Regions from separate parts of the Streptomyces asoensis genome, predicted to be linked through region 2. Evidence: riboswitches for the same ligand, from Rfam matches in the RefSeq annotation. Region 2 holds a riboswitch; each other region holds the start of a gene.
What was found. A riboswitch is a leader RNA that binds a small molecule or an ion and turns the genes downstream of it on or off. The one in region 2 is predicted to bind cobalamin.
Positions count from the first base shown of each region.

Region 1 (6,906 bases), 5.4 Mb from region 2:
CGTCGCCCGGTGATCTACACGACGACCCACTGGTGGAATCTCTGCACGGGCGGCAGCGACGCCTTCGCCGCGGATCACGCCCTGTGGATCGCCCGTCACCGGGCGTCCGACGCCGGGACACTGCCCGCCGGATGGCCGACGTGGACCTTCTGGCAGTACGCAGACAGCGGCAGTTTGCCGGGTGACCAGAATCTCTTCAACGGCTCCGGGACGCAGCTGCGCAGGCTCGCCAAAGACCGGTGACCGTACGGCGCTTGACCCCGGTCCCGGCGCCGCGACGGAAGACCGCTCCGACCCCTTCGCACAGACACCCGGATGCCCTCCCCAGTTCATCTTCCGTTCACCCAGATTGCTTACGGTCAACGCGCCAATGACTTCGAACGATTGCCTGGGTAAATGGAAAACTTCTCGCTGATCCTCGCGATTGTGGTAGTAACCGCACTCGCGTTCGATTTCACGAACGGTTTCCACGACACCGCCAACGCGATGGCCACCACCATCTCGACCGGTGCACTCAAGCCCAAGGTTGCGGTGGCCATGTCCGCCGCGCTGAACCTTGTGGGAGCTTTCCTCTCGGTGGAGGTCGCCAACACGATCTCCAAGGGTCTCGTCGACGAGACCGGCATCCGTCCCGAGGTCATCTTCGCCGCCCTGGTCGGCGCGATCCTCTGGAACCTGCTGACCTGGCTGGTGGGCCTGCCCTCCAGTTCCTCGCACGCCCTGATGGGCGGTCTGATCGGCGCCACCATCGCCTCGGCCGGCATGGGCGCGGTGCACGGTGACGCCCTGGTCACCAAGGTGCTGATCCCGGCGATCGCGGCACCGATCGTCGCGGGCGTCGCGGCGATGCTCGCGACCCGCCTGTCCTACACCCTCGGCAAGAAGGCCGACGGCAAGGCGGCGGCCAAGGGCTACCGCGCGGGCCAGATCGCCTCGGCCGGCCTGGTCTCCCTCGCCCACGGCACCAACGACGCGCAGAAGACGATGGGCATCATCACCCTGGCCCTGGTGGCCGGCGGTGCCGTGGCCCCCGACTCCGACCCGCCCACCTGGGTCATCCTCTCCGCCGGCCTGGCCATCGCGCTCGGCACCTACCTCGGCGGCTGGCGCATCATCCGCACCATGGGCAAGGGTCTGACCGACCTCCAGCCGCAGCAGGGCTTCGCCGCCCAGACCAGCGCGGCCACGGTCATCCTGGCCTCCTCGCACCTCGGCTTCTCCCTCTCCACCACCCACTCGGTCTCCGGTGCGGTGATGGGCGCGGGACTGGGCCGCAAGGGCGGTGTGGTCCGCTGGTCGACGGCGACCCGGATGTTCGTCGCCTGGGGCCTGACGCTCCCGGCCGCCGCCCTGGTGGGCGCGCTCGCCGAGTCCGTCACCGGCCTGGGCGACTGGGGCACGGCCCTCGTCGCGGTCTTCCTGATCGCCTCCAGCGCGGCCATCTGGAAGATCTCCCGGCGCGAGGTCGTCGACGCCTCGAACGTCAACGAGCCCGAGGAGCCGGCGGGCGTCGTCACGGCGGCGATCGCCGCCGTCACCCCGCCGCCCGCGGGCACCCTGGCCGAGGACCTCACGGACCTGACGGCCACGATCCCCGCCCCGGCCGCGGAGCCGGCGACCCCCGCCGCTCCCCCGGCCGCGACCGTCTGAGCCCGCGCACCCGGTACGAAGGAAGAGAAGCAGCATGAAGATCGACTGGGCAGCCCTGGGTTCCGTCTTCGGCGTCAGCCTCGTGGTCACCGTAGGCCTCGTCGCCCTGTTCACCCTCGGCGTCATGGGCCTGTCGCGGCAGGAACGCGCGTCGGCGCAGGGCGACTCGGCCACCCTCGCGGTGACCGGCGCGTACGCGTGCTTCGCGGCCTGTGCGGCGGCGGTGGCGTACGGGATCTCACTGATCGTCGCCTGACGCACCATCCGAACACCCCAGGGGTGCGGGACGGAACACCGTCCCGCACCCCTTGTCGTTCGCGGCCCCGTCGCCCGGCCCTGTGTGGGGTTCTGCACACTCCAGCCTCGCAGGTCAACAGCAAGTTGACGGCTCTTGCGGGCCGTGGTGGACTGCCCGAGCCATGTACGGCGGCAGAAGAGGAAGCCGGTGCGAATCCGGCGCGGTCCCGCCACTGTCACCGGGGTAGAAACCCCCGGGAGCCAGGAACTCTCGCCGCCGGTCTCGTCGAACCAGGGCGTGGACACCCTGAGTGAGGACATATCGCCATGCTCGCTCGGCCGTTGAGGTACAACACCAGGTCGCTTCCCGACCCCACGGCCGGCTGAGCCGATGCGTGCCGATCGCCTCTACGCGTACGGCGCCGCCACCGGCCTTCTGGGCGACCTGCTGCTCGGCGATCCGCGCCGAGGGCATCCCGTCGCCGCGTTCGGGCGGGCCGCCGGTGCCGTCGAACGGCTGCTGTGGCGGGACCACCGGGGACGCGGTGCCCTGCACGCCGTCGTGTGCGCCGGCGGGGCCGTGGCCCTGGGGGCCGTCGCCGAGCAGGCCGTACGCCGTTCCCCCGCCGCTACCGTCGCTCTCGTCTCCGCCGCCACCTGGGCCGTCGTCGGGGGCAGTTCCCTGGTCCGTGAGGCCCGGGCCGTCGGGCGGGCGCTCGACGCGGGGGACGTCGAGGCCGCCCGGGAGCGGCTGCCGCATCTGTGCGGGCGGGATCCGCAGGCGCTGGACGCCGACGGGATCGCCCGGGCGGTCGTGGAGTCCGTCGCCGAGAACACCTCCGACGCCGTCGTGGGGGCGCTGGTGTGGGGCGCCGTGGGCGGGGTGCCGGGCCTGGTCGGGTTCCGGGCCGTCAACACCCTGGACGCCATGGTCGGTCACCGGTCGCCGAGGTATCTGCGCTACGGCTGGGCCGCCGCCCGGCTCGACGACGTCGCCGGATGGCCGGGAGCCCGGCTGACCGCCGTGCTCGCCGCCGTCGCGGGGGACGATCCGCGGGGCGCCGTACGGGCCTGGCGGGCCGACGCCCACCGGCATCCGAGCCCCAACGCCGGGCCGGTGGAGGCGTCCTTCGCGGGCGCCCTCGGGGTGCGGCTGGGCGGGACCCTGTCGTACGGCGGGCGGGTCGAGCAACGGCCCGTGCTGAACGGCGCGGCCGGGCGGCCCGTCGTCGCGCGGGACATCGAACGTGCCGCGCGGCTCTCCCGCCGCGTCGGTCTGCTCGCGCTCGGCGTCACGGTCGCCGCGCGCCTCGTCGCCACGAGCGTCGTCGCGAGGAGTCAGAGGAACCAGGGAAACCAGGGGAACCAGCTGAAGGGGCGTACGACATGAGCGGGGGTCTCCTCGTCGCCGGCACCACCTCCGACGCCGGTAAGAGCGTCGTCACGGCCGGGATCTGCCGGTGGCTGGTGCGGCAGGGGGTGAAGGTCGCGCCCTTCAAGGCGCAGAACATGTCCCTCAACTCGTTCGTGACGACGGAGGGCGCCGAGATCGGGCGGGCCCAGGCCATGCAGGCCCAGGCCTGCCGGGTGGAGCCGACCGCGCTGATGAACCCCGTGCTGCTCAAGCCGGGCGGTGAGCAGAGCAGTCAGGTCGTGCTCCTCGGCAAGCCGGTGGGCGAGATGAGCGCCCGTGGGTATCACGGGGGGCGGCAGCAGAAACTCCTCGGAACCGTTCTCGACTGCCTCGCCGAGTTGCGGGGCACGTATGACGCGGTGATCTGTGAGGGGGCGGGCAGTCCGGCCGAGATCAATCTGCGGCGGACCGACATCGTGAACATGGGGATCGCGCGGGGCGCGCGGCTGCCCGTGCTCGTGGTCGGCGACATCGACCGCGGGGGCGTCTTCGCCTCCTTCTTCGGCACCGTCGCCCTGCTCTCGCCCGAGGACCAGGAGCTGGTCGCCGGGTTCCTGGTCAACAAGTTCCGGGGAGACGTCTCCCTGCTGGAGCCGGGCCTGGACATGCTGCACGGGCTCACCGGGCGGCGGACGTACGGCGTGCTGCCGTTCCGGCACGGGCTCGGGATCGACGAGGAGGACGGGCTGCGGGTCTCGCTGCGCGGGACCGTGCGGGAGTCGAACACCGCCCCGCCCGTCGGCGAGGACGTGCTGCGGGTCGCCGTCTGCGCCGTCCCGCTCATGTCCAACTTCACGGACGTGGACGCGCTGGCCGCCGAACCCGGCGTCGTCGTGCGGTTCGTGGACCGGCCGGAGGAACTGGCCGACGCCGACCTGGTGGTGATTCCGGGGACCCGGGGGACCGTGCGCGCCCTGGAGTGGCTCCGCGAGCGGGGATTGGCCGAGGCCATCCTCCGCAGGGCCGCCGAGCAGCGGCCCGTCCTCGGCATCTGCGGTGGCTTCCAGCTCCTCGGCGAGCACATCGAGGACGAGGTCGAGAGCCGGCTCGGACAGGTGGAGGGCCTCGGAGTCCTCCCGGTCCGGGTGCGGTTCGCCCGCGAGAAGACCCTCACCCGGCCGGTGGGCGAAGCCCTCGGCGAGCGGGTCGAGGGGTACGAGATCCATCACGGGGTCGCCGATGTCCAGGGGGGCGAGGCGTTCATCTCCGATGACGACGGACACAGCCTGGACGGCTGCCGGGTCGGACAGACCTGGGGCACGCACTGGCACGGCTCACTGGAGTCCGACGGATTCCGGCGGGCCTTCCTGCGCGAGGTGGCGGCCGCCGCGGGCCGTCGTTTCGTGCCCGCCGCCGACACCTCGTTCGCCGGGCTGCGCGAGGAGCAGCTCGACCGGCTCGGCGACCTGATCGAACAGCACGCGGACACCGACGCGCTCTGGCGGCTCATCGAGTCGGGCGCGCCGCAAGGACTGCCTTTCATTCCACCGGGAGCGCCCGCATGAGCACAGTGTTGTTGTTGTCGACCGCCGACACCGATCTGCTGGCGGCCCGGGCCGCTTCCGGCGCCGCGTACCGGATCGGCAACCCCACCCGGGTGGACGTCGCCGGGGAACTCCCCGCGCTCCTCGACGGCGCCGACATCGCGGTCGTCCGGCTGCTCGGCGGCAAGCGTGCCTGGGAGGACGGGCTCGCCGCGCTCAAGGCGTCCGGCGTGCCCACCGTGCTGCTGGGCGGCGAGACCGTGCCCGACGCGGAGCTGATGGCCGAGTCGTCCGTGCCCGCCGGTGTGGTGGCGGAGGCGCTGCGGTATCTCGTCGAGGGCGGGCCGGCCAACCTGACCGAGCTGGCCCGGTTCCTCTCCGACACCGTGCTGCTGACCGGTGAGGGTTTCGTCGAGCCGCAGAAGATGCCCGAGTACGGCGTCCATGGCGAGCGTGCCTTCGTCGAGGGGCGGCCGACCATCGGGGTGCTCTTCTACCGGGCGCACGAACTGAGCGGCAACACCGCCTTCGTGGACACGCTGTGCGACGCCGTCGAGGCACGCGGTGCCAACGCCCTCCCCGTGTACTGCGGTTCGCTGCGCGGGGCGGACCCGGGGCTGTACGAGATCCTCGGGCGGACCGACACCCTCGTCGCCACCGTCCTCGCCGCCGGCGGCGCGCACGCCTCGCAGGCCTCGGCGGGCGGGGACGAGGAGGCCTGGGACATCGGCGCGCTCGCCGAGCTCGACGTCCCCGTGCTGCAAGGGCTGTGCCTCACCTCGTCGAAGGCCGCCTGGGACGAGTCCGACGCCGCCCTGTCCCCCATGGACGCGGCGATGCAGGTCGCCATCCCGGAGTTCGACGGGCGGATCATCACGGTCCCCTTCTCCTTCAAGGAGCAGGGCCCGGACGACGTGCCGGTGTACATCGCCGATCCCGAGCGGGCCGGACGCGTCGCCGGAATCGCCGTACGGCACGCCCGGTTGCGGTACAAGCCGAACAGCGAGAAGAAGCTCGCGCTCGTCTTCACCGCCTACCCGACCAAGCACTCGCGGGTCGGCAACGCGGTCGGCCTCGACACCCCCGCGTCGGCCATCCGGGTCCTGGACGCGCTGCGGGACGCCGGATACGGGGTCCAGGGGCATCCGGACAACGGCGACGAGCTGATCCACCGGCTCATCAACGCCGGTGGCCACGACGTCGAATGGCTCACCGAGGAGCAGCTGGCCGCCGCGCCCGCCCGGGTCCCGCTGGCCGACTACCGGGCGTGGTTCGACAAGCTCGACCCCGGGCTGCGCGACGGCATGCTTCAGGCGTGGGGCGAGCCGCCGGGTTCGCTGTACGTCGACGGGGACGACGTCGTGCTGGCCTCCCTCCAGTTCGGGAACGTCGTCGTGATGATCCAGCCGCCGCGCGGCTTCGGCGAGAACCCGATCGCGATCTACCACGACCCCGACATGCCGCCGTCGCACCACTACATGGCGGCCTACCGGTGGCTGGAGAACAGTTTCGGCGCCGACGCCGTCGTGCACATGGGCAAGCACGGCACGATGGAGTGGCTGCCGGGCAAGGGGCTCGGGCTGAGCGGGGGCTGTGCCCCGGACGCCGTCCTCGGGGATCTGCCGCTCGTCTACCCGTTCATCGTCAACGACCCCGGCGAGGGCACCCAGGCCAAGCGGCGCGGGCACGCCACCGTCGTCGACCATCTCGTGCCGCCGATGGCACGCGCCGACACCTACGGCGACCTGGCCAAGCTGGAGCAGCTCCTCGACGAGTACGCGCTCGTCTCCGACCTGGATCCGACGAAGGCGCCGGCTGTGCGCGCGCAGATCTGGACGCTGGTCAAGGCGGCCGAGCTGCACCACGACCTGCACGTCGACGACCAGCCGGACGACGACGCGTTCGACGAGTTCGTCATGCACATCGACGGCTATCTGTGCGAGATCAAGGACGTGCAGATCAGGGACGGGCTGCACATCCTCGGCGGCGGCCCGGTCGGCGAGGCGCGGGTGAACCTCGTACTGGCCGTGCTGCGCGCCTCGCAGGTGTGGGGCGGACAGGCGAACGCGCTGCCCGGGCTGCGGGCCGCGCTGGCCACGCACTTCGGGCTGGTCGAGAAGG
Region 1 is NZ_CP049838.1:2,564,742-2,571,647, forward strand. It holds gene G9272_RS11455 (lysozyme) at 1-243, shown strand, start outside; gene G9272_RS11460 (inorganic phosphate transporter) at 397-1,650, shown strand; gene G9272_RS11465 (hypothetical protein) at 1,685-1,906, shown strand; cobalamin riboswitch at 2,038-2,177, shown strand; gene G9272_RS11470 (cobalamin biosynthesis protein) at 2,279-3,277, shown strand; gene G9272_RS11475 (cobyric acid synthase) at 3,274-4,806, shown strand; gene cobN (cobaltochelatase subunit CobN) at 4,803-6,906, shown strand, end outside.
Region 1: another riboswitch for cobalamin. It lies ahead of G9272_RS11470 (cobalamin biosynthesis protein); the one in region 2 lies ahead of G9272_RS35395 (ABC transporter substrate-binding protein).

Region 2 (6,906 bases):
CCAGCGCGGCGCGGACGGCTTCCTCGTCGGCGGCGGTGGCGGGAGCCCAGGCGCGGCGGTGCGGGATGCGGCCGAGGCGTACGACGTCGTGGACGCTCAACGCGAGCTGGGTGTCGGCCTGTTGCTCGACGACGGCGATGCGCCGGGCGACGGCGCGGCGGCTCACCCGGGGCAGCGGGCGCTCGTCGAGGGTGACGACGCCGGAGTCCGGGGCGAGCACGCCGGCGAGCAGACGCAGCAGGGTGGACTTGCCCGAGCCGTTCGGGCCGAGCAGGCCGGTGACGGCGCCGGGGCGGGGCGTCAGGCTGACCCCGTCGAGGATCAGGGTGCCGCCGGCGGCGCGGGTGACCCGGTCGGCGCGCAGCCCCTCGGAGCCGGTCGTCTGTGAGCCGGTCGTGTCGGAGCCGGTCATCGGGTGCCCTTCGCGCGGTACAGGACGGCGACGAACGCCGGGACACCGATGAGGGAGGTCACCACGCCCACCGGCACCTCCTGCGGGTCGAGCACGGTGCGGGCGAGGGTGTCGACCCAGACCAGGAACACCGCGCCGGTCAGGGCGGTGGCGGGCAGCAACCGGGTGTGGCCGGGGCCGGTGAGGACGCGTGCGGCGTGCGGGAGCACCAGACCGACGAAGCCGATCGCCCCGGCCGAACTCACCAGGGCGGCGGTGAGCAGCGCGGTGGTGCACAGCAGCACCAGACGGGTGCGGGCGACGGAGACACCGAGGGAGAGGGCCGCGTCCTGCCCGAAGGCGAACGCGTCCAGGGTTCTGGCGTGGCCCAGGCAGACCACCAGCGCCACGACCAGCGCGGCCGCGCCGGCGGTCACGTCCGTCCAGTCGGCGCCGCTGAGCGAACCGAGCAGCCAGAACAGGATTCCGCGGGTGGTCTCCGCGTCGGCGGCCGTCATCACGACGAAGGAGGTGAGCGCGGAGAACAGCTGCATGGCGGCGACTCCGGCGAGGACCACCCGGTCCGTGGTGCCGCCGAGGGTGTGGCTGAGCAGCAGCACCAGCGCGAAGGAGACCAGCGCGCCGAGGAACGCGCCACCGGAGACCGACAGGAGGCCGCCGCCCGCGCCGAGGACGACGACCAGCACCGCGCCGGTCGAGGCGCCGGAGGAGACCCCGAGGACGAAGGGGTCGGCGAGCGGGTTGCGCAGCAGGGACTGCATCACGGCCCCGCACACCGCGAGACCGGCGCCGCACACCGCGGCGAGCAGGGTGCGCGGCAGCCGCAGGTTCCACACGATGCCGTCCCGCAGGGGTGTCAACTCCGCCTGTCCCCAGCCGAGATGGGCCGCGACCGCGGACCACACGTCACCGACGGCGATGTCCGCGGGGCCGATGGTGATGGCCACGGCGACCGAGGCGCACAGCAGCGCGAGACCGGACGACCACAGCAGCGCGCGGCGCAGGCCGCCCACTGCCGCGGCCAGGGACGCCGACGGCGCGCCGGTCATCCCGCGAGGCCGTGACTGCGCAGCGCCGCCGCGACCTTCTCGATGCCCTCGACGGTCCTGACGGTCGGGTTCATGGCCTGTCCGGACAGCAGCACGTACCGCTTCTTCTTCACCGCGGTCATGTTCTTGGTGACCGGGTTCGACTCCAGGAACTCGATCTTCTTGGCGGCGGTCTCGGCCGTCTGCTCCTTACGGGTCAGATCGCCGATGACGAGGAGGTCGGGGTCGCGGTCGGCGACGGTCTCCCAGTTGACCTGGGGCCACTCCTCCTTGGTGTCGTCGAAGGCGTTCTTCGCGCCGAGCGCGTCGGTGACGATGCCCGGAGCGCCGCAGCAGCCCGCGAGGTACGGGGACTGGGAGTTGGCGAACCAGTACATGAGGGTGACGCCCCGGGCGTCGAGGCCGGCGGTGGCCCCGGTCACCCGGCTCTTCAGCCCGGCCACGAGCCGCTCGCCGCGCTCCTGGACGCCGAAGACCTGCGCCAGGTCGCGGACTTCGCCGTAGACCGCGTCCATGGTCAGCGGCTCGGTGCGGACGCCGTCGCCGTCGCCGCTGTTGTCCTTGCCGACGCAGTCGGAGGGGGAGAGGTAGGTGGGCACGCCGAGCTTGTCGAACTGCTCGCGCGGGGCGACCCCGCCCTTGCCGAGGGTGGAGGCGAAGGAGGCGGCGACGAAGTCGGGTTCGGTGTCCAGGACCGTCTCGAAGGAGGGGGCGTTGTCGGCGAGGCGCTTCACCTTCGCGTTCGCCTTCTCCAGGCCCTCGGCCACCGGGTCGGTCCAGGTCGCGGTGCCCACCATGCGGTCGGCCAGCCCGAGGGAGAGCATGATCTCGGTCGTGCCCTGGTTGAGGGAGACGGCCCGCCGCGGAGGGCTGTCGACCTCGACTTCCTGCCCGCAGTTGTCGAGCCGGACCGGATGGCCGGCGGCCCCGCCCTTCCCCGTCGAACCGGAGGAGCCCGTCGAACCGGAGGAGCCCGACGAGCCCGGGGAACCGCAGCCGGCCAGCAGCAGGACACCGGCCAGGAGCAGCACGGCAGGGCGGGCAGGGCGGACGGGGCGTGCGAACGGCACAGGGTTTCCTTCGGCGTCGAGGGCTCATGCGCGAAGCCCGGTCGTACGGTGCTCCCCCCGGCCGTCTCCCGGCGGCGGGGGTCGCCAGCAGGTCTTCGGACTCGGGGTCACCCGGACGAGGCGCCTTCCCGGACCGCGTACGCCGTCCAGTGGCCGTTGCCCCGCCCGTCGCCCTCACCGCTGCGCGTCAGCTCCGGATTCGCACCGGATTCCCTGACCCGTACACACTCGCGTGCGCACATGGGTTCGACTGGCCTTGGCAAGCTACCACACGCCGCCGAGGCCGCCCGGGGGCCTTTTCGCACGGTGACTCGGGCACTCTCGTCGGCTGCCGTGCCTGGTTACTATGCTCATTCAGGCCAGAGGGAGAGAGTCATGCTGACCGAGGTCACAGCGACCCGCTACCTCGCTCCGCTGCGGGCGGGCGGCTCCGTGCCCGCCGTCGTCGAGGCCGACGACCTGGGCACCTACGTCGTGAAGTTCACGGGCTCCGCGCAGGGCCGCAAGGCGCTCGTCGCCGAGGTGATCGTCGGCGAGCTGGCACGCGCCCTCGGGCTGCGCTTTCCCGAGCTGGTCCTGGTCCACTTCGACCCGGCGATCGCGGAGCACGAACCGCACCAGGAGGTACGGGACCTGCACGCCGCGAGCGCGGGGATCAACCTCGGGATGGACTTCCTGCCGGGTGCGGAGGACTTCACGCCGGAGGTCGCCGAGGCCTTCCCGGTGGAGCCGCTGGACGCCGGGAGGATCGTCTGGCTGGACGCCCTGACCGTGAACGTCGACCGGACGGTCCACAGCTCCAACCTGATGGTCTGGCCGACGTTCGGCACCGTCCCGCCCCGGCTGTGGCTCATCGACCACGGCGCCGCCCTCGTCTTCCACCACCGCTGGGACGGCGCCGACCCCGAGAAGCGCTACGACTTCCGTCACCACGCCCTCGGCCGCTGCGCCCCGGACACCCGGGCGGCCGACGCCGAGCTGGCGCCCAGGGTGACCGAGGAGCTGCTGCGCCGGATCGTGGCGGAGGTACCGGACGCCTGGCTGACCGGCGAAGCGGGGTTCGCGACCCCGGACGCGGTCCGGGAGGCGTACGTGCGCTACCTCCACGCGCGCGTGCGGGCCTCCGCGGCCTGGCTTCCCACCGACTTCCCCGCCCCGGAGGAGCTCGCCGCCGACGAGGCCCGGCGCGCGGCGAGGACGCGGCAAGGACGGCCCGACTGGCTGAAGCGGGTTCCCGACCTGCACGGCAAGCCGGCCGCGGAACAGGATTGGTCGGTGCACCTCGGATGAGCGAACTGAGTGACGCGAGCGGGCGGGTCGAGATCGAGTACTGCACCCAGTGCCGCTGGCTGCCGCGCGCGGCCTGGCTGGCGCAGGAGCTGCTCACGACCTTCGAGGCGGAGCTGACGGAGCTGGCCCTGAAGCCCGGCAAGGGCGGGGTCTTCGTCGTCCGGGTGGACGACGAGGTGATCTGGGACCGCCGCGAACAGGGCTTCCCGGAACCGACCGCGGTGAAGAAGCTCGTACGTGACCGAGTGGCCCCGGGAAAGTCCCTGGGCCACTCGGAGAGGTGAGCCTTCCGGCCGGTGCCGGTGCTCAGCCCCTCAGCTGCGCGTACGCCGGCAGGGTGAGGAAGTCCGCGTAGTCGTCGTCGAGGGAGACCGTCAGCAGCAGGTCGTGCGCCTGCTGCCAGTGGCCGGCCGCGAAGGCCTCCTCGCCGATCTCCGCGCGGATCGCGGCCAGTTCCCCGGCGGCGACCTCGCGGGCCAGCTCGGGCGTGGCCTTCACCGTGGTCCCGTCGTGCTCGAACTCCACCCCCGCGTTGATCCACTGCCAGATCTGCGAGCGGGAGATCTCGGCGGTGGCCGCGTCCTCCATCAGGTTGAAGATGGCGACCGCGCCCAGGCCGCGCAGCCAGGCCTCGATGTAACGGATGCCGACCTGCACGGCGTTGACCAGGCCCGGGTAGGTCGGCCGGGCCTCCAGCGAGTCGACGGCGATCAGGTCGGCCGCCTTGACGTCGACGTCCTCGCGCAGCCGGTCCTTCTGGTTCGGCCGGTCGCCGAGCACGGCGTCGAAGGAGGCCATGGCGATCGGCACCAGGTCCGGGTGGGCCACCCACGACCCGTCGAAACCGTCGTTCGCCTCGCGGTCCTTGTCCGCCTTGACCTTCTCGAAGGCGACCTTGTTGACCTCCTCGTCGCGGCGGGACGGGATGAAGGCCGCCATACCGCCGATCGCGTGCGCGCCGCGCTTGTGGCAGGTGCGGACGAGGAGTTCGGTGTACGCCCGCATGAACGGGGCGGTCATCGTGACCGCGTTGCGGTCCGGGAGGACGAACTTGGCGCCGCCGTCACGGAAGTTCTTGACGATGGAGAACAGGTAGTCCCAGCGGCCCGCGTTCAACCCGGAGGCGTGGTCGCGGAGTTCGTACAGGATCTCGTCCATCTCGTACGCGGCCGTGATCGTCTCGATGAGCACGGTGGCACGGACGGTGCCCTGCGGGATGCCGACGTGGTCCTGCGCGAAGACGAACACCTCGTTCCAGAGGCGGGCCTCCAGGTGCGACTCCGTCTTCGGGAGGTAGAAGTACGGGCCCTTGCCGAGGTCGAGCAGGCGCTGGGCGTTGTGGAAGAAGTAGAGGCCGAAGTCGACCAGGGCGCCGGGGACCTGACGGCCGTCCGCGTCGACGAGGTGACGCTCGTTCAGATGCCAGCCGCGCGGGCGCATGACGACGGTGGCGAGCTCGCCCGCGTCCTTCAGGGCGTACGACTTGCCCGACCTCGGGTCGGTGAAGTCGATGTTCCGGGTGTAGGCGTCGGCCAGGTTGAGCTGACCGAGGACGACGTTCTCCCAGGTGGGCGCCGAGGCGTCCTCGAAGTCCGCGAGCCAGACCCGGGCGCCCGAGTTGAGGGCGTTGACGGTCATCTTGCGGTCGGTCGGGCCGGTGATCTCGACCCGGCGGTCGTCCAGGGCCGCGGGGCAGGGGGCCACCCTCCAGGAGTCGTCCGCGCGGATCGCCGCGGTCTCCGGGAGGAAGTCGAGGGTGGAGGTGCGGGCGATCTCGGCGCGGCGCTCCGCGCGCCGGGCGAGGAGCTCGTCCCGGCGCGGTGTGAACCGCCGGTGCAGTTCGGCCACGAAGGCGAGCGCCGCCTCGGTGAGGACCTCCTCCTGCCGGGGCAGGGGCTCGGCGTCGACGATGGCCAGCGGGGACGGCGCTGGTGCGGACATGAGCGGTCACTTCCTTCAGCGGTGGCACCGGGTGCCAGTCGAACCGGGTACGGCGGGCGGGGCCCCGGACGGGCCGGGTCCTTCTGAACAGTGGATACTAGTTTCCTCATCGTGGAACTTCAATGATTTGTTGATGTCGAGATTCTCTGCGTCGAGGCAAGGTGGCGCTCGGTGCCAGGCCCCTCACTCCAGGTGTGCGAGGTCCTGCGGGGTGTCGATGTCGAAGGGGCGGGCCACGTCACCGCACTCGACGAGCGTGATCGCCTCCTCGTGTTCCTTCAGATAGGCACGTGCCCCCCGGTCGCCGGTGGCAGTCGCCGCGATGCCCGCCCAGTGGGCGGCTCCGAACAGCACGGGATGGCCGCGTACGCCGTCGTAGGCGGCGCAGACGAGCGAGGACGCGTCCTCGTGAGCGGCCAGCACCCGGGCCACGGCCCGCGGCCCGATGCCGGGCTGGTCGACGAGGAGGACCAGCGCGGCACGCGCTCCCGTCCCGGCGAGCGAGCCGAGTCCGGCCCGCAGTGACGTGCCCATGCCCTGCTCCCACTCCGGGTTCGGCACGATCACGCACCCCTCCAGCCGAGCCCGCTCCCGTACGGTGTCGGCGGCGGCCCCGAGCACCACGTGCACTCGTGCGCAGCCCGCCGTACGCAGCACCCCCACCGCGTGTTCGACGAGCGGCCGCCCCCGGTGTTCGAGCAGCGCCTTGGGGCGTCCGCCGAGCCGGCGGCCCCCGCCCGCCGCGAGGAGCAGGCCGGTCACCTGGTCCGCGGCCCGGTCTTCCTTGTGCGTCATGCGTCCTGCATACCTGACGTGGCGTCGGCCGCGCGGTTTCGTGGGGCTGAATTTCGGTCCGTGCGGTGGCGCACGCCGCGTCGGGTGGCGTTTACTGACCCGCGTCCTCCGGTGCCCGGCCGGTACCGCGGGGCTGCGGGGCGGGTGAGCGCGCACGCGCGCTCGGCGGAGCGCGCGGGGGGAGAGCTGTGTTGCGGAGCTTGAGGCAGAGGGCAGTGACCGGCAGCTACGAGGATCCGAGGGTGGCGGTACTGCGGACCGCGGTGTCCCGGCTGCGCCGCGAACTCGCCACGTATCCGGCCGAGTTCCCGGACCGCGCGATCGCCGAGGACGAACTCGCCGCGCTCGC
Region 2 is NZ_CP049838.1:7,919,791-7,926,696, forward strand. It holds gene G9272_RS35385 (ABC transporter ATP-binding protein) at 1-412, opposite strand, end outside; gene G9272_RS35390 (FecCD family ABC transporter permease) at 409-1,461, opposite strand; gene G9272_RS35395 (ABC transporter substrate-binding protein) at 1,458-2,531, opposite strand; cobalamin riboswitch at 2,619-2,771, opposite strand; gene G9272_RS35400 (HipA family kinase) at 2,907-3,821, shown strand; gene G9272_RS35405 (SelT/SelW/SelH family protein) at 3,818-4,105, shown strand; gene aceB (malate synthase A) at 4,128-5,762, opposite strand; gene G9272_RS35415 (nucleotidyltransferase family protein) at 5,946-6,557, opposite strand; gene G9272_RS35420 (DUF5955 family protein) at 6,746-6,906, shown strand, end outside.

Region 3 (6,906 bases), 4.7 Mb from region 2:
GATTGGCCCGCGGCAAGACTTGCAGACTCGTTTGGCGAGGCCCCGGGGCCTCGCCAAGACAGAGGGACAGCGTGGCTGAGGCCGGTGGGGGTGCGGCGAGGCATACGCGCGCCTGGTCGGTTGGCCGGCCCGGCGTCGTGGCGGGCTTTCGTCGGCTGAGGTTCACGCGGGTGTTCTCGATGGAGCCACCAGCGGGCGGGCGAGCGATTCGCGACGATCAACGCTGGGCCGTCTCTGGGCCGTCCGGCAGTGACCAACGTCGACAGCCAGCGACAGCTAGCGCCCACATCAGCGCAGGTCAGCCCAACGCCGCACGTCAGCAGTCGACTTGGGCACCTATTGAAACCAGTTCTAGTTATAGTGGACAATGGCCGTGTGACGGAGGGCAGATGAAGAGCAGTCAGGGCGAACCCACCACGTACGACCACGGCGGCGGTGTCCGCTCGCTCCGGGTGCCCATCCCGGACAACCCGCTGGGCCACACCCTGGTGTACGTCGTCGACACCGACCGTGGGCCGGTCCTGATCGACACGGGCTGGGACGACCCGGCGTCCTGGGAGGCGCTGACCGCCGGGCTGACCTCGTGCGGCACGTCCGTCGCGGAGCTGTACGGAGTCGTGATCACCCACCACCACCCCGACCACCACGGCCTGTCCGGCCAGGTGCGGGAGGCCTCCGGGGCGTGGGTGGCGATGCACGCGGCGGACACCTCGATCGTGCGGCGGACCCGCGAGACGAGGCCCGAGCGCTGGTACACGTACATGGCGGCCAAGCTCACCGCCGCCGGCGCGCCGGAGGAGCACATCGCCCCGCTCCGTACGCCCCCCGCCCGTCGTCGCCCCTTCCCCGGTCTGGCGCCCGCCCTCCCCGACCGCGAGATCGTCCCCGGCGAGCTCCTCGACCTGCCCGGCCGCCGTCTGCGCGCGATCTGGACGCCGGGCCACACCCCCGGCCATGTCTGCCTGCACCTGGAGGAGGACCACCCCTCTCGACTCCCGGGCCACGGACGCCTGTTCTCCGGCGACCACCTGCTGCCGGAGATCACCCCGCACATCGGCCTGTACGAGGATCCCGACGACGCCACCGTCACCGACCCCCTCGGCGACTACCTCGACTCCCTCGAACGCGTCGGCCGGCTCGCCCCAGCGGAGATTCTCCCTGCCCACCAGTACGCCTTCACCGACGCGCCTTTCCGGGTACGGGAGTTGCTCACCCACCACGAGGACCGTCTCACCGGTCTGCTCGCCCTCCTCGCCACCCCGCTCACCCCGTGGCAGCTCGCGGAACGCATGGAGTGGAACCGCCCCTGGCCGCAAATCCCCTACGGTTCACGGAACATCGCGGTCTCGGAGGCCGAGGCCCATCTACGGCGGCTGGTGAAGCAGGGACGCGCGGAGGCGGTGACCGGGAGCGATCCGGTGACCTACGTGGCGGTGTAGATCGCTCGCGGCGGGCGAGGGCCCCTTGATACCAACGCGGACATCGCCTTCGTGACCGCGGACATGACGGTCTGGCGGGCGGCCTAGTCAGCGGCCCGCCGTCGACCTGATCAACTCGGCTGCCGGTACGAGGAGTTCCGTCTCCTCGCGGCTCATCGTCGGGTTGGCCGCCCGCCTCCGCAGGGCCTCCGCCAGGCCCTCCTCGGTGAGGTCGGAGGGGTCGGCGAGCAGCGCGGTCAGCATCGCCCGCGCCGGATCGGCGATGGGCTGGGGAGAGACGGCCACCTGGGCGAGGATCACCGCGGACATGCCCCAGTCGAGCCCGGGGTGGCCCTCCTCCGCGTTGGCCCAGTCGATGACCCGGGGGCCGTCGGGAGTGAGGATCACGTTGTCCGGGTGGAGGTCCAGGTGCAGGATGCCGGCGTCGGCCGAGATCCGTCCCGGCAGGGCGTGCAGCTCGCGCAGCAGCCGGGCGAGGACGGCCCCCGCCTCCTCGGCGTCCAGCGTGCCCGCCCCGAACGCCTGGAGCATCGTCGGCCCGTCCAGCCGCTCCATCACCAGGTCGGAGCGGGAGCCGGAGGGCCGTACGGCGGGCGCCGGGTAGCCGTGCTCGCGCACGTGCGTCATCACCGCCGCGAGGGCGGCCGAGTCCTCCCAGCCCTCCCGGTCGCGGCGCAGCACCCACGCGTCGTCGATCTCGTACACGTCGGCCGTTCGGCCCGAGCCGAGCAGCCGGCCCGGCGGCCCGCCCGGCACCGCGGCCGGGAGCCCGCCCGGCGCTCTCCCCGTATCGGTCATGGTCAGAACATATCGGGGGCTCCCGCCCCGTCAGGGGCGCTTTCACAACCGCCCCTCAGGCGCCCGGCTACCTGCCGGTAGAGTGGCCGCGTCGTCATCACGCCCGTACAGGGGGAAGCCGGTGCAATTCCGGCGCTGACCCGCAACCGTCACAGCCGGATCGCCCGGTACGGGACCGTGACCGGCTCACGTGCGTCGGCAGGCCCGCCGGCGCACGGCACCGTCGAGGTATACGGAGCCGAGCCGCCGGGATGTCCCGTGCTGCCCGCTGCGTGACCTCCCCGACCGGGAGAGGCACCCGCCGATCATGAACATCCGCCGCAGCGCCGCTGCTCTGGCAGCCGCCACCGTCGTGCTGGGTGCCGCCGTCCCCGCCGTCGCCGCCACCCCGTCCCCCACCCCGTCGGTGGCGATACCCGACGGGCTGTACGGCACCACCGACCCGACGTACGACGGTGTCTGGCGCCAGTCGCTGGCCCTGCTCGCGCAGCGGACCACGGGTGTCACCCCCGCCGACCGGGCCGTGGCCTGGCTGACCGGGCAACAGTGCGCGACCGGCGCCTTCGCCGCGTTCCGCGCGGACACCGCCAAGGCGTGCGACGCCAAGCTGATGGTGGACACCAACAGCACGGCGGCGGCCGTCCAGGCGCTGGCCGCGCTGGGTGGCCACCAGGCCGAGACCGGGAAGGCCGTCACCTGGCTGAAGTCGGTCCAGAACGCCGACGGCGGCTGGGGCTACACCCCCGGCGGCGCGAGCGACGCGAACTCGACCTCCGTCGTGGCGGGCGCGCTGGCGGCGGCCGGGCAGCAGCCCGCGCAGGTGAAGAAGGCCGGCAAGTCGCCGTACGACGCTCTCGTGAAGCTCTCCGTCCCGTGCGACAAGGACGGCGGCGGCGCGTTCGCGTACCAGCCGGACAAGAAGGGCGGCCTCGCGGCCAACGCGGACGCGACGGCGGCGGGCGTGCTCGGCGCCCTCGGCAAGGGGTTCGTGACGACGGCCGGCAAGACGTCGGCGGCCCCCACCTGCGACTCCGCCGCCGCGGCCACCCCGAGCGGACTCGCCCGCAACGGCGCGGCCTACCTCGCCGGAGCGGTCGCCGACAACGGTTACCTGAAGTCCGCCCTCCCCGGCGCCGAGGACCAGCCCGACTACGGCAACACCGCCGACGCCGTCGTCGCCCTCGCCGCGCAGGGTGCGACCGAGCAGGCGGCGAAGCCCCTCGCCTGGCTCGAGCAGAACTCCGCGGCCTGGGCGAAGCAGAGCGGCCCCGCCGCCTACGCCCAGCTGGTCTTCGCGGCACACGCCACGGGCGCCGACCCCCGCCACTTCGGCGGCGCCGACCTCGTCGCGCAGCTCAACGCGACGGGCCCGACCCCGCAGGCCACGACGAAGGCCACCGATCAGGCCGCCGACGCCGACGCCGACAAGAAGGACGACTCGGATTCCGGTTACGGCGTCTGGTGGATCGTCGGCGTCTTCCTCGTAGCCGGTGTCGGCATCGGCTTCCTGATCAGCGGCCGTGGCAGGAAGCAGCAGCCGTGACGCGCCGGTGCGCCGCCCTCGTCCTGGCCGCGCTGCTGCTGTCGCTGACCGGCGCGGTGCAGTCGGCCCAGGCGGCCGGCTACCGCTACTGGTCCTTCTGGGACCGCTCCGGCGACGGCTGGACGTACGCCACCCAGGGCCCGTCCACCGCCCGCCCCGCCGACGGCGACGTCCAGGGCTTCCGGTTCGCGGTGAGCGCGGACTCCCAGGACGCCTCGCAGCCGCGCGGCGCGGCCTCCTTCACGGCGATCTGCGCGAAGACGCCCGCCCGGGACGACACGAAGCGGGTGGCCCTGGTCATCGACTTCGGCACGGCGGCGGACGCGCCGAGCGGCGAGACCCCGCCGTCACCGCGCACGGCCTGCGCCCGGGTCTCGCCCGACGCGACGACGGCCGAGGCCCTCGCCTCGGTCGCCAGACCCCTGCGCTACGACACGAACGCCCTGCTGTGCGCGATCGCGGGATATCCGCGGACGGGCTGCGGCGAGCAGGTGTCCGGGCAGGCGCCGGGGACGGACGAGCCGACGTCCGCCGCGCAGCCGGAACCGGCGAAGGAAGCGGCGAAGGAAGCGGCGAAGAAGGACGACGGCGGGCCGTCCCTGGGCCTGTACGCGGGCGCGGCGGCGGTGGCGGTACTGGGCGCGGCGGCGGTCCGGCAGGCCCGGCGGCGAGGGTCCCGCAGGAATGGCTGACGGCCGCCCCCGCACACAACGCACCCCACTCCACCCCGCCGCCTGGTGGCTGTGGGCCCTCGGTCTCGGCACCGCCGCGACCCGCACCACCAACCCGCTCCTCCTCGGTCTCCTCCTCACCGTCTCCGCGTACGTCGTCACCACGTGCCGCCCGGACACCCCCTGGTCCCGTTCCTACTCCGCGTTCCTCAAGCTCGCGCTCGCCGTCCTCGTCATCCGTCTTGTCTTCGTCGTCGCGCTGGGCTCCCCGATCCCGGGCACGCATGTGCTCGTCACGCTTCCCGAAGTCCCGCTCCCCCACTGGGCGCAGGGCATCCGGCTCGGCGGCGCGGTCACGGCCGAGGGCCTGCTCTTCGCGTTCTACGACGGCCTGAAACTGGCGACCCTTCTCGTCTGCGTGGGTGCCGCCAACGCCCTGGCCAGCCCCTCCCGCCTCCTCAAGACGCTCCCCGGCGCCCTGTACGAGACGGGGGTGGCGGTGGTCGTGGCCCTCACCTTCGCCCCGAACCTCATCGCGGACGTCCACCGCCTGCGCGCCGCCCGCCGTCTCCGGGGCCGCCCCGACACAGGCCTGCGCGGCCTGCTCCAGGTGGGCCTGCCGGTCCTGGAGGGCGCCCTGGAACGCTCCGTCGCCCTCGCCGCCGCGATGGACGCCCGCGGCTACGGCCGTACCGCCGACGTCCCCGCCCCCGTCCGCCGAACGACCGCCGCCCTCACGCTCGGCGGTCTGCTCGGCGTCTGCGCGGGAACGTACGGCCTGCTCACCGCGGCGGGCGGCGCCTACGGCCTCCCGGTGCTGTTCGCCGGGGTCGTCGCGGCCCTCGCCGGGCTGCGACTGGGCGGCCGCCGCTCCCCGCGCACCCGCTACCGCCCGGACCGCTGGACCCCGCGGGCCTGGCTGACCGCCGCCTCCGGTGTCGCGGTCGCGGCCCTCCTCACCGTCGCCGCGTCCGCCGACCCGGCTGCCCTGCACCCCGGTGTCGTCCCGCTGACTGCCCCCGCCCTCCCGCTCTGGCCGGCGGCGGCCGTACTCCTCGGCCTGCTGCCCGCGTTCCTCGCCCCCGAAAACCCTCCGAAAGATCCAGCAGATACCGAGGAGCCGTCGTGATCCGCTTCGAGAGCGTCTCCGTGACGTACGACGGCGCCACCGAACCCACCGTCCAGGACGTCGACTTCACCGTCCCCGAGGGTGAACTCGTGCTCCTGGCGGGCCCGTCGGGGGTGGGCAAGTCGACGCTCCTCGGCACGGTGTCCGGCCTGGTCCCGCACTTCACCGGCGGCACCCTGCGCGGCCGCGTCACGGTCGCCGGCCGCGACACCCGCACCCACAAGCCGCGCGAACTCGCCGACGTCGTGGGGACGGTGGGGCAGGATCCCCTCTCGCACTTCGTGACGGACACGGTCGAGGAGGAACTCGCCTACGGCATGGAGTCGTTGGGCCTGCCGCCGGAGGTGATGCGCCGCCGCGTCGAGGAGACCCTCGACCTGCTCGGTCTGGCCGCCCTCCGCGACCGCCCCATCGCCACCCTCTCCGGCGGTCAGCAGCAGCGGGTCGCGATCGGCTCGGTCCTCACCCCGCACCCGCGCGTCCTCGTCCTGGACGAGCCGACCTCCGCGCTCGACCCGGCGGCCGCCGAGGAGGTCCTCGCCGTCCTCCTCCGCCTCGTCCACGACCTCGGTACGACGGTGCTGCTGGCGGAGCACCGTCTGGAACGCGTCCTCCAGTACGCCGACCAGGTCGCCCTGCTGCCCTCCCCGGGAGCGGCCCCGCTGCTCGGCACCCCGGCGGACATCATGGCCGTGTCCCCGGTGTTCCCGCCGGTGGTGAGCCTGGGCCGGCTGGCGGGCTGGTCCCCACTGCCACTGACCGTCCGGGACGCCCGCCGACGCGCCGGCGACCTGCGGGAACGCCTGGAACTCCTGGAACGCCTGGAAAAGCGGGAAGAGCGGGAAGGGCGGGAAGAGCGGGAAGAGCGGGAAGGGCGGGCAACTCCCCGGAGGGGGGACACGCCCCCGGCGCCCCCCGCGGGGCTCCCCGCCGAGCCCCCGGCGGATCCTCCCGCCCGCCGTCGCTTCCGCCGTCCTCCCCCCACGCCGTCCGCCTCCGCGGCCCCCGCCGAGGCCCGCTCCCTCTCCGTGCGCCGGGCCCGGGTCCAGGCGCTGCGCGAGGTGGACCTCACCGTCCTGCCCGGCGAGACAGTGGCCCTCATGGGCCGCAACGGCGCCGGGAAGTCGACGCTGCTCAACACCTTCGTGGGCCTCGTCGAGCCGTCGGCGGGAACGGTCCACGTGGGCGGTCTCGTGCCGCACCGCACCGCGCCCCGGGACCTGGTCCGCCGCGCCGGTCTGGTCCCGCAGGAGCCGCGCGACCTGCTGTACGCCGACACGGTCGCCGCCGAGTGCACGGCCGCCGACCGGGACGCGGGGGCCGCCC
Region 3 is NZ_CP049838.1:3,183,512-3,190,417, forward strand. It holds gene G9272_RS14290 (MBL fold metallo-hydrolase) at 390-1,439, shown strand; gene G9272_RS14295 (phosphotransferase) at 1,527-2,237, opposite strand; adenosylcobalamin-variant (AdoCbl-variant) riboswitch at 2,340-2,411, shown strand; gene G9272_RS14300 (prenyltransferase/squalene oxidase repeat-containing protein) at 2,545-3,780, shown strand; gene G9272_RS14305 (SCO2322 family protein) at 3,777-4,472, shown strand; gene G9272_RS14310 (energy-coupling factor transporter transmembrane component T) at 4,465-5,580, shown strand; gene G9272_RS14315 (ABC transporter ATP-binding protein) at 5,577-6,906, shown strand, end outside.
Region 3: another riboswitch for cobalamin. It lies ahead of G9272_RS14300 (prenyltransferase/squalene oxidase repeat-containing protein); the one in region 2 lies ahead of G9272_RS35395 (ABC transporter substrate-binding protein).